DNA from 2 places in the Lysinibacillus sp. FW12 genome. Region 2 is predicted to be linked to the other one. Evidence: riboswitches for the same ligand, from Rfam matches in the RefSeq annotation. Region 2 holds a riboswitch; the other holds the start of a gene.
The links. A riboswitch is a leader RNA that binds a small molecule or an ion and turns the genes downstream of it on or off. The one in region 2 is predicted to bind preQ1.
Positions count from the first base shown of each region.

Region 1: another riboswitch for preQ1. It lies ahead of queF (preQ(1) synthase); the one in region 2 lies ahead of SJW71_RS21750 (QueT transporter family protein).

Region 1 is NZ_CP139094.1:165,126-170,351, forward strand. Features, by position in the region: partial or broken gene SJW71_RS00850 (S8 family serine peptidase) at 1-875, opposite strand, end outside; PreQ1 riboswitch class I at 1,208-1,254, shown strand; gene queF (preQ(1) synthase) at 1,378-1,878, shown strand; gene queC (7-cyano-7-deazaguanine synthase QueC) at 1,983-2,642, shown strand; gene queD (6-carboxytetrahydropterin synthase QueD) at 2,646-3,116, shown strand; gene queE (7-carboxy-7-deazaguanine synthase QueE) at 3,109-3,837, shown strand; gene SJW71_RS00875 (VUT family protein) at 3,885-4,424, shown strand; gene SJW71_RS00880 (YhgE/Pip family protein) at 4,679-5,226, opposite strand, start outside.
Region 2 is NZ_CP139094.1:4,239,099-4,244,324, reverse strand. Features, by position in the region: gene trpB (tryptophan synthase subunit beta) at 1-752, opposite strand, end outside; T-box leader at 810-1,009, opposite strand; gene SJW71_RS21750 (QueT transporter family protein) at 1,077-1,559, opposite strand; PreQ1 riboswitch class I at 1,566-1,610, opposite strand; gene SJW71_RS21745 (ABC transporter substrate-binding protein) at 1,931-2,953, shown strand; gene SJW71_RS21740 (ABC transporter permease) at 3,038-4,066, shown strand; gene SJW71_RS21735 (ABC transporter ATP-binding protein) at 4,059-4,853, shown strand; gene ilvA (threonine ammonia-lyase IlvA) at 4,960-5,226, opposite strand, start outside.

The sequences.
Region 1 (5,226 bases), 530 kb from region 2:
AGCAACATGGGTACCGTGAGAAGTATAGAACGAGCTTCCTTTTTCATTAAATTCAGGTGTTCCGGCAGGACGCTCAGAAGGCAATGTTTCCGATGCATCGTCATCTGCTCGAGGCTTCGTGTAAGTTGATGAATTTGGAATAAAGTTTTTCCCCCCTTGTAAATTCCAGCGAATTCAGGGTGATCTGCGTCAATACCAGTATCTAATACTGCTACTTTTATTCCTTGTCCTTCAATTCCTTCATTCCACAGCTGTTCGATCCCAAGGAAAGAAATACTTGTGTTCATTTGGGCCTCTAATTGATCTTCCTTAATAAGTTCCGATGATTTCATTGTATTATCTTCTGATGCGTAAACAATTGCATCAGGTTCGATTAATGTAATTCCTTCTATTGAAAGCAGTTTCGGGAGATCATTTGCTTTCACTGTTGCCGCAAAACCGTTTAAAACAGTATCAAATGTGTAGCCTTGAGTCATTTGAACATTTTTAGTAGCTAACTCTTTTTTTACTTTTGCTTGTTGAGCTTTTACATTTGAACGTACTTCATTTGCTCGCGCATTAGAGAACTTTTGGCCTTTCACCTGGCTCATTCCCTGCTCTAGTGCCACAGGCGTTTCAGATAAATGTACGATGACTGCAACTTCTTGATTGCCTGATACATTTTGTAAGCTTTCGTGAAGAGTTGGACCATCTTTAGACAAGCTTAGCTGTTCAGCGATAGCCGCCTTAAGTTGAAGTATACTTTCACTTTGACTATCCTGTTTAAATGGTTTAGATTCTTCAGCACTTGCGCTCGATAATGGAACCAATAGAAAAAGCACCATAACGAAAGCTATAATACTACTTAAAAACTTCATAAACGTAAACTTTTTCAAAACTCATTTCTCCCTCCACATTTAATTATCACACTAAACAAAAAAGTGTGATAATTCAAATTTATCACAGGAGTAGTAATTCGAATATCGGAATATTTGAGTATACCAAAATATTGATAATAAGTATTAGTTTATCAATTATATTTTAATTCTATTTTCCTAGTAATGTAATTAAAAAATAGAACTTTAAAATGAGAAAGGACTTACAGAAATATATTCATTTTGTCAATTTAATTAGTAAAGCACAAATAGGAAAGATTTTTTTAAAATCTATTTGACGTTCTGTATTATTTTTTGTACGATATGGAAGAAAAGAATGTGCCCGGACTTGTACGGGAGAGGTTCATAGCTGATACCCTCTATAAAAAACTATGGAAACATGACATTATGCCATGTCCATATCGGACGTGGCTTTTTTATGTTTTTACTTATGTTTTAATAGAATGATTGGTAATGCCTCTCTTGAAAAGTGTTGGGAAACATTTTACAAGGAGGTTTTTTTATGTCTGGTCGAAGTCATGAAGAAGGACTAAAGGATTTAACATTGTTGGGTAACCAAGGTACACAATATTCATATGATTATGCACCTGAAGTTTTGGAAGCAGTAGATAATCTTCATTCCAATCGAGATTATTTCGTTAAGTTTAATTGTCCAGAGTTCACTAGTTTATGTCCGCTTACAAATCAGCCTGATTTTGCAACGATGTATATCTCGTATATCCCTGATAAAAAAATTGTTGAGAGTAAATCACTAAAATTGTATTTATTCAGTTTTAGAAATCACGGAGATTTCCATGAGGATTGCGTTAATATCATTATGAATGATTTAATTACATTACTTGACCCAAGATATATAGAGGTTTGGGGGAAATTTACTCCACGAGGTGGTATCTCGATCGATCCATGGTGTAACTATGGGAAGCCAGGAACTAAATACGAAGAAATAGCCAATTATCGTTTAATGAACCACGATCTTAACCCAGAAAAAATTGATAATCGATAAGTGAAGCAAGAAAGAGGTTTTTAGCTACCCTCTTAAAAAAACTAAGAAGAAAGCAGCACTTTTTCTTAGAGTGCTGTTTTTTCGATATAAGGGAGTCTTTATGGATGAAGAAGGAAAAAGCGATTGTTGTATTTAGTGGAGGTCAGGACAGCACAACATGTTTGTTCTGGGCAAAAGAACGTTTTAAAGAGATTGAGGCAGTAACTTTTGATTATGGTCAAAGGCATCGTCTGGAAATTGAATGTGCGAAGGTGATAACAGAGGAGCTTGGTGTCAAGCATCACATTCTGGATATGTCACTCCTGAATCAGCTTGCCCCGAATGCATTGACACGACAAGACATAGAGGTGAAGGACGGAGAAAATGGTGAGCTTCCATCAACTTTTGTGCCTGGTCGAAATCTACTTTTTCTTTCATTTGCTGGCATCTTAGCGAGCCAAGTGGGAGCAAAGCATATTGTAACGGGTGTGTGTGAAACAGACTTTAGCGGATATCCGGATTGCCGAGATATTTTTATTAAATCCTTGAATGTAACGTTAAATTTATCTATGAATGATTCTTTTGTCATTGATACACCGTTGATGTGGCTGAATAAGGCACAGACTTGGGGGCTTGCTGATCAGCTTGGGGCGCTTGAGTTTGTTCGAGAAAGAACGTTAACTTGCTATAACGGTGTCATAGCAGATGGCTGTGGTGAATGCCCAGCGTGTAACCTGCGAAAAAAAGGGCTTGATGAGTATTTGAGTTATAGGAAGGAGTTTTAAGACATGTCAGATTATAAAATCGTCGAGAGGCTCCAAAAAATAGATGAGGATATTCAAAGAAATCAATTGAAATACCATGCAAAGCGTGTTCTCGTAAGCAAAGAATTTACCTTCGATGCTGCTCATCATTTACATCATTATGAGGGGAAATGTAAAAATCTGCACGGTCATACCTATCGTGTCATATTAGGACTGAGTGGCTACACAGATGAACGTGGTTTGATGATTGATTTTGGCGATATAAAAGAGATATGGAAACAAAAAATAGAGATTCATTTGGATCACCGTTATTTAAATGAAACACTTCCACCTATGAATACGACGGCAGAGAACATTGTTGTTTGGATTTACGAAAAGCTGACTGAGGCCTTGCTTGATGAAGGATATAACGGTGCGTGTGTAGAGTTTATCAGGCTTTACGAAACTCCTACAAGCTATGCAGAAGCAAGACGGGAGTGGATGGAAGTTGAGTAAAGTACCTATTATCGAAATTTTTGGACCAACAATTCAAGGTGAGGGAATGGTAGTTGGCCAGAAGACAATGTTTGTAAGAACTGCAGGTTGTGATTATTCTTGTTCCTGGTGTGATTCATCATTTACGTGGGATGGTAGCGGAAAGCATCTTATTGTCCAAATGACAGCAGAAGAGATTTGGTCTGAATTAAAACGTCTTGGTGGCAGTGGATTTTCATTTGTTACGATTTCGGGCGGTAATCCTGCACTCTATCCAAATTTGCAAGAGCTCATTGCGATTTTAAAAGAAAACAACATAAAGGTTAGTGTGGAAACGCAGGGAAGTAGATGGCAAAAATGGATGTATGAGATTGATGAGCTGACAATTTCACCAAAGCCACCTAGTTCTGGAATGACTACGGACTATTCGATGCTCTCAAATATCTTCGAAAAACTTAAAAATCGAAACAGTAATCACCATACATCCCTCAAAATAGTCGTTTTTAATCAAGAGGATTACGACTATGCTAAACAAATTCATCATCGTTATCCAACGATTCCTTTTTATCTCCAAGTTGGTAACGATGATCTTACGTCGATTGATAATTCACGAATAGCTATCCATTTATTAGATAAATATCATGAGCTCATTGATCGAGTAATAAAGGATGAAGAATTAAGAGATGTCAAAGTACTACCACAGTTACATGCCCTTGTTTGGGGGAATAAAAGAGGTGTATAGGGGTGCCATTACAATAATGTCTTGAAATTGATTTGAGGAGTAATAGGATGAGAATACTATTTTATTTATTATCTATTGTCGTTGCTAATGTGGTAACGGCAGCATTTGCGCCGTTACATTTTGGTATGTTTATCGTGCCAATGGGGACGCTTTTAATTGGAGCGACTTTTATTTTTCGCGATCTTGTGCAAAATAAATATGGTAGAGCAAAGACATATATAGTTATTATTACAGCTTTAATTTTATCAGCAGTAGTGTCATTCCTTCTAGGGGATACACTTTTGATTGTGGTAGCGTCAGCCCTATCATTTGTTGTCGCTGAAACGGCTGATACAGAAATTTATAGTCGATTGAAATTACCAATGGCATGGCGTGTGCTCTACAGTGGAATTGTTGGAGGATTTCTGGATTCTGCTATTTTCGTAGTAATCGGCTTGAGTCCATTGGGGGCTAATATGTTGCCTTGGGAAGCGGTGCCTGCCGCCATTTTTGGACAAATTATTGTGAAAACGATTATTCAAATGTTCGGTGCACTAATTTTAGGCCAAGTTGGTGCAATGAAAGAAAAACGTCTTATTTCAGGATAATTTTTTGAAATATGATGAAGAGAGCTTTTCTGTAAAAGAAGTGTTTCAACAACATGGCTTTAGATGAAGTATTGCATTTCCTTTTCTATATTTTTTAAGAAATATAGTCTTATACTAGTTGCGTCGGACCATAACTTAAGCAACAGAAATTATAAAAAAGTACCAGTCCTCATGGGCTGGTACTTTTTCTTCAAAGTTTAAAAATACTATTTTTATTTTATCTAGCAAGTTCAACAAGTATTATTCTCGAATTATTACTTTACCATTTCTAAGGCTGCTGGTTCTTTATGCTGTATATGACTTGAAGTCCAGCCGATGATGAAAGCGAGTAAAAGGTAAATAAGTAATATACATGCTTGTGTGATTAAGTTTGACCAGCCACCGAGAGAAACAACCTCCTGGAAGCTTTTCAATGAGTGGGCCATCGGTAAAAACCCTCCAACCCTAGCTAACATTGGATTTTCAAGTTCTCCTGGGAAAGTTCCGCCACAGGTTGCTAGTTGAAATACTAAGAGAGTGACAGCTAGTAATTTACCAAGATTCCCTAAGAGAATAATAAGCATCAGGATGAAGGTCATGAAAGTAAATGACACGATAATACTTGATAGGATAAATAACGGTACACTTGCTACTGCTAATTTAAATCCTAAAAGTACGACCAGGTCCACGATAAGTGTCTGAATTATTCCTATTATATAAACTAATCCTAGTTTATTAATAAAGTGAACTGTTCCAGTTACTTTTAGACGTTCTCTACGTCCTAAAGGTAGGATGTTGGCTGCCATAATGCCTCCTACAAAGA
Region 2 (5,226 bases):
TCATCTGCAATATAATCAGCAAATGCTCCAATGGCATTACTACCACCGCCGACACAGGCAAGGACGGCTGTTGGAAGCTTTCCTTCCTTTGCTAAAATTTGCTCACGACTTTCACGGCTAATGACAGATTGAAAATGTTTAACCATTGAAGGGAAAGGATGTGGTCCAACTGCTGAGCCTAATAAATAGAATGTTGTTTCATAGTTTTCTACTAAATCAGCGAACGCTTCATCAACCGCATCTTTTAAGCGGCCTTGTCCTTTATCAACAGCTACTACTTTCGCACCAAGAAGCTCCATACGAAACACATTTAATGCCTGACGTTTTGTATCCTCCAAGCCCATATAAATGGTGCAATCCATTCCGAACATGGCACAAGCAGTTGCCGTTGCTACACCATGTTGTCCAGCGCCTGTTTCGGCAATAACGCGATTTGCTCCCATACGTTTAGCTAGTAAAATCTGGCCTAATACATTATTGATTTTATGTGAGCCTGTATGGTTAAGATCTTCACGTTTTAAATAAATTTTTGCGCCACCTAATTGCTTTGTTAAATTTTCTGCAAAGTAAAGAGGGGATTTACGTCCAACGTATTCACGGAAATAGTAATCCAATTCTTTCTTAAAGTCTTCATCGTCTTTAAACTTTTGGAAATTCTCGTCTAAAATAGTTAAGACATTTTGAAGCTCCTCTGGAACAAAGCTTCCTCCAAATTCACCAAAATAACCTTTTTTCTCTACTACTGTACTCATCTTTACTCGACTCCTCTATGCTAATTTTCCATAAAAAAAAGCCACTCCAATCCTCATAAAAAGGACGAGTAACCGTGGTGCCACCTTGATTCGCATTTTTGCGCGCTCTTCTACTCCGATAACGGGGAGTGGGTCGGCCTTACATTTGGATAAGGCTGCTCTGAAGTCCATTCACAAGTACATACTACTGGTTTGCACCTACCACCAGCTCTCTTGAAGTTACAGTGCTTGCTACTACTCTTCTTCCTTGCATTTATTAGAAAGAATTGTAGAATATTTTCAGAATAGTGTCAAGAAAAAAAGACGAATCCTTAGACTCGTCTGTTAAATCAAATTTTTAAAGTGAAGACGTTTATTTAGTCCATACATAATAGGTGCACCAACTGCTAACACAACAAACTCACCAGCAGCCACTGTTAGCCAAGTCCAGAAGAATGGAAGCTCTAAGGCTAAGTTTAGTTCAAAGGCAATGATAAACATAGTGCATGTAAATAAAAATGTATTAATAATTAAACGTGCCCACATATTTTTGACAAATTTACAGATTAAAATGAACAGTCCAAGTGTGATCATAGAATGACCAACACCAAACACTAAATCGTAAATGCCAAGTGGTGAAAAAAGATTGGAGATCAATACTCCAATAATGATCCCTACGGCAAAGCGTGGATTAAAGGCCACTAGATGGTTAAAAATCTCGGATACGCGGAACTGTACTTCTGTAAAACCAAATGGTGCAACAAGCATTGTCACAGCAATATATAAAGCTGCAATAATACCACTTGCTGCTAAAAATTTTATCTTCATATTCATTTCTCCTTAGTTTTTTTTCGTGGGATGGTTACGAACCACGGTGCTTTCACACAAGTAAACATTTTATTATAGATATCTAGTAGAAGTCAAATGTCAGACTTTGTCCACAATGACCTAGCGTCGCAAAATTGTCATAAATATTTTTTACTATGTTAAAAAAGAAAACGAATAACTAAAACAGCGTAGTTTAGCGGTTTAAAGCGCCAAATTGAATGATTAGCTAAAATATTTTGTTAAATTTAAAAGTCAGAACATTCATAATGTTGTTGACGAGGCTCAATAATAACGATAATATAGCGATACATTCACACTTTGTTTGGATAAAGTGCGATAGATATTTTAGTTATTAATCGGGGGGATTATTTGTGAAGGGCAATGTAAAAAAGCTGTCATTCCTTCTATTTGGATTAGTGTTACTTCTTGCTGCCTGTGGTAGTGGTGGTTCTAGTTCAACGGATTCAAAAGGGAATGAATCAAACAACGCAAGTGAGAGCGGAAATGCAGATGATAAAACATATAAAATCGGCATTACTCAAATTGTTGAACATCCATCTTTAAATGCAGCAACAGAAGGCTTTAAAAAGGCAATTGAAGATGCTGGATTAAAAGTTGAATATGATTCACAAATTGCACAAGGAGATAACAGTCTTAACACAACGATTGCTAACAATCTAGTGAGTGCAAACGTAGATTTAATTTTTGCTAACTCTACACCTTCTGCTCAAGCAGCTGCTACAGCTACAAGTGATATTCCAATCATCTTCACTTCTGTAACAGATGCTGTTGGTGCACAGTTAATCGAATCAATGGAGAAACCAGGAAAAAATGTTACAGGTACAATCGATTTACATCCTGAAACGATTTCTAAAACAGTAGCATTTCTAAAAGAGCTTGGCGCAAAGAATGTGGGTATGGTCTACAATGCTGGTGAGCAAAACTCTGTAGCACAAGTTTCAGAAGTGAAAAAAGTTATGGGTGAGCAGGGCTTAACGGTTGTAGAAGCTTCGGCATCCACTTCAGCAGATGTGAAACAAGCAACAGAATCGTTAATTGGTAAAGTAGATGCTTTCTATATTATTACTGATAACACAGTGGTTTCTGCGTTAGAATCTGTTATTGATGTTGCTAACACAAATAAATTACCACTTATCGTAGGAGAGCTAGACTCCGTTGCACGAGGCGGTTTAGCTGCTTATGGTTTCGAATATTTTGATATTGGCTATGAAGCTGGACAAATGGCTGTGAAAATTTTAAAAGGTGAAGCTACACCTGCTGATACACCAGCACAATATCCACAAAATCTAAAACTACTAATCAATAAAAAGGTAGCGGATGATTTAGAAATTGAAATTAAAGATTCTTGGGGTGCAGAACTTCTAGAAAAGTAAAACGAAGCGGGGGAGAACTATCCCCGCTTTATCTTCATTTATAAGCGGTATAAATAAAAAAGAGATTTAGGAGATGATTCAACGATGTTTTTAGCATTATTTGGCGCAGTGGAGCAAGGAATCATCTATGCAATTATGGCACTTGGTGTATATTTAACATTTCGGGTGTTAGATTTTCCGGATTTAACGGTTGATGGAAGCTTTGTAACAGGGGCGGCAACTGCAGCAACAATGGTCTTGCTTGGCTACCACCCAATCTTAGCGACTTTAGTGGCAATTGTTGCTGGATTTATTGCTGGATGTATGACAGGAATTCTCCACACGAAAGGGAAGATTAATCCGCTATTATCAGGGATATTAATGATGATTGCATTGTACTCAATAAACCTACGTATTATGGGGTTAACTGCAGAAAATACGATAGGTCGCCCGAATATTCCACTGCTAAATTCAGAAACGATATTTTCAAAGTTTCAAACATTTTGGAGTAATTTAGGGATCGATGATGCTCTTAATAACCTATTAAAAGGCATGGGATTTCAGCATGTACCAGGTACATGGAGTGTGCTGATTGTCGTATTAATCATCACGATTTTAATTAAATTATTAGCAGACTGGTTCTTAAAGACTGAGGTAGGGCTTGCTATTCGAGCAACTGGTGATAATAAACGAATGATTCGTAGCTTCTCAGCAAATACAGATACACTTATCATTCTAGGTCTAGGACTTTCTAATGCACTTGTCGCATTTTCTGGAGCTTTAATCGCACAATACTCGAAGTTCTCCGATGTTAGTATGGGGATTGGTATGATTGTTATCGGTCTTGCTTCTGTTATTATTGGTGAAGCCATTTTTGGTACAAAAACAATTATTCGTACTACTTTTGCAGTCATTGCTGGCGCGATCATTTATCGTATTATTCTAGCATTAGCTTTACGTGTAGATTTCCTTGATTCAGGAGATATGAAATTAATTACAGCAATCATCGTTATTTTGGCACTTGTCTTACCGCAATTTATCAACAAGACTAAGGAGCGCAAACGAAAGGCGAAACGTGCTGCAGAACTTAAACCAGTAAAAACTGTAGAGCGAGGGGGAAAAGGCCTTGCTTAAATTACATGGCATTAATAAGGTGTTTAATGAAGGAACACCAGATGAAAAAATTGCACTTGCAGAAATTAATCTTCACTTAAAACCAGGGGATTTTGTGACAATCATCGGTAGTAATGGAGCAGGGAAGTCTACGATGATGAATATGATTTCAGGAGCTTTAACACCTGATTTTGGGACAGTGTCCATCGATGGTAATGATGTGACGAATTTACCTGAATATAAACGCTCGCAATATATTGGTCGTGTGTTCCAAGATCCAATGGCAGGTACAGCACCTGCTATGACAATTGAAGAAAACGTCGCATTAGCATACTCAAGAAATAAGAGCAGAGGCTTACGTATCGGTGTAGATAAAAAGCGCCGTGAATTTTTCAAGGAATCATTAGAGATGCTTGGTTTAAATCTTGAAAATCGACTTTCCGCAAAAGTAGGCCTACTGTCAGGTGGGGAACGTCAAGCATTGTCATTATTAATGGCTACATTCACGAAACCGTCTATTTTATTGCTGGATGAGCATACAGCTGCACTTGATCCATCTCGTGCAGAGTTAATTACTCGGATTACAAAGTATCTAGTGGAAAAAGATAATTTAACGACATTAATGGTCACGCATAATATGCAACAAGCTTTAGATTTAGGGAATCGTCTTATAATGATGGATAAAGGGCAAATCATTTTAGAGGTTGGTGAAGATCGTAAACATGAATTAACCATCCCAGATTTAATGGCTGAATTTGAACGCATACGTGGTGAAAAAATGAATTCAGATCGTGCTTTATTAGGATAATTGGAACGCTAAAAGGAATCGAGAACTTTCACGCTCGATTCCTTTTGTTATTATCTTAAGTTGATGACCAAATCAATTCACCTGCTAAGCAGTGAGACTCTTTATTTTAAACTAGTAAGCCAAATAGTTGAATGTCATTGTTTACTTCTTTGTATTTGAAGCCAAACTCATTCATTCGCGCTAGCAACCCTTCATAATCAGCTCGATCGCCAAGTTCAATACCGACTAAGGCAGGACCACTTTCTTTATTGTTTTTCTTAGTATATTCAAACGTAGTGATGTCATCATTTGGTCCTAGCACACTAGTGAGGAATTGGCGTAGTGCGCCTGCACGTTGAGGGAAGCTGACAATGAAGTAGTAAAGCAACCCTTC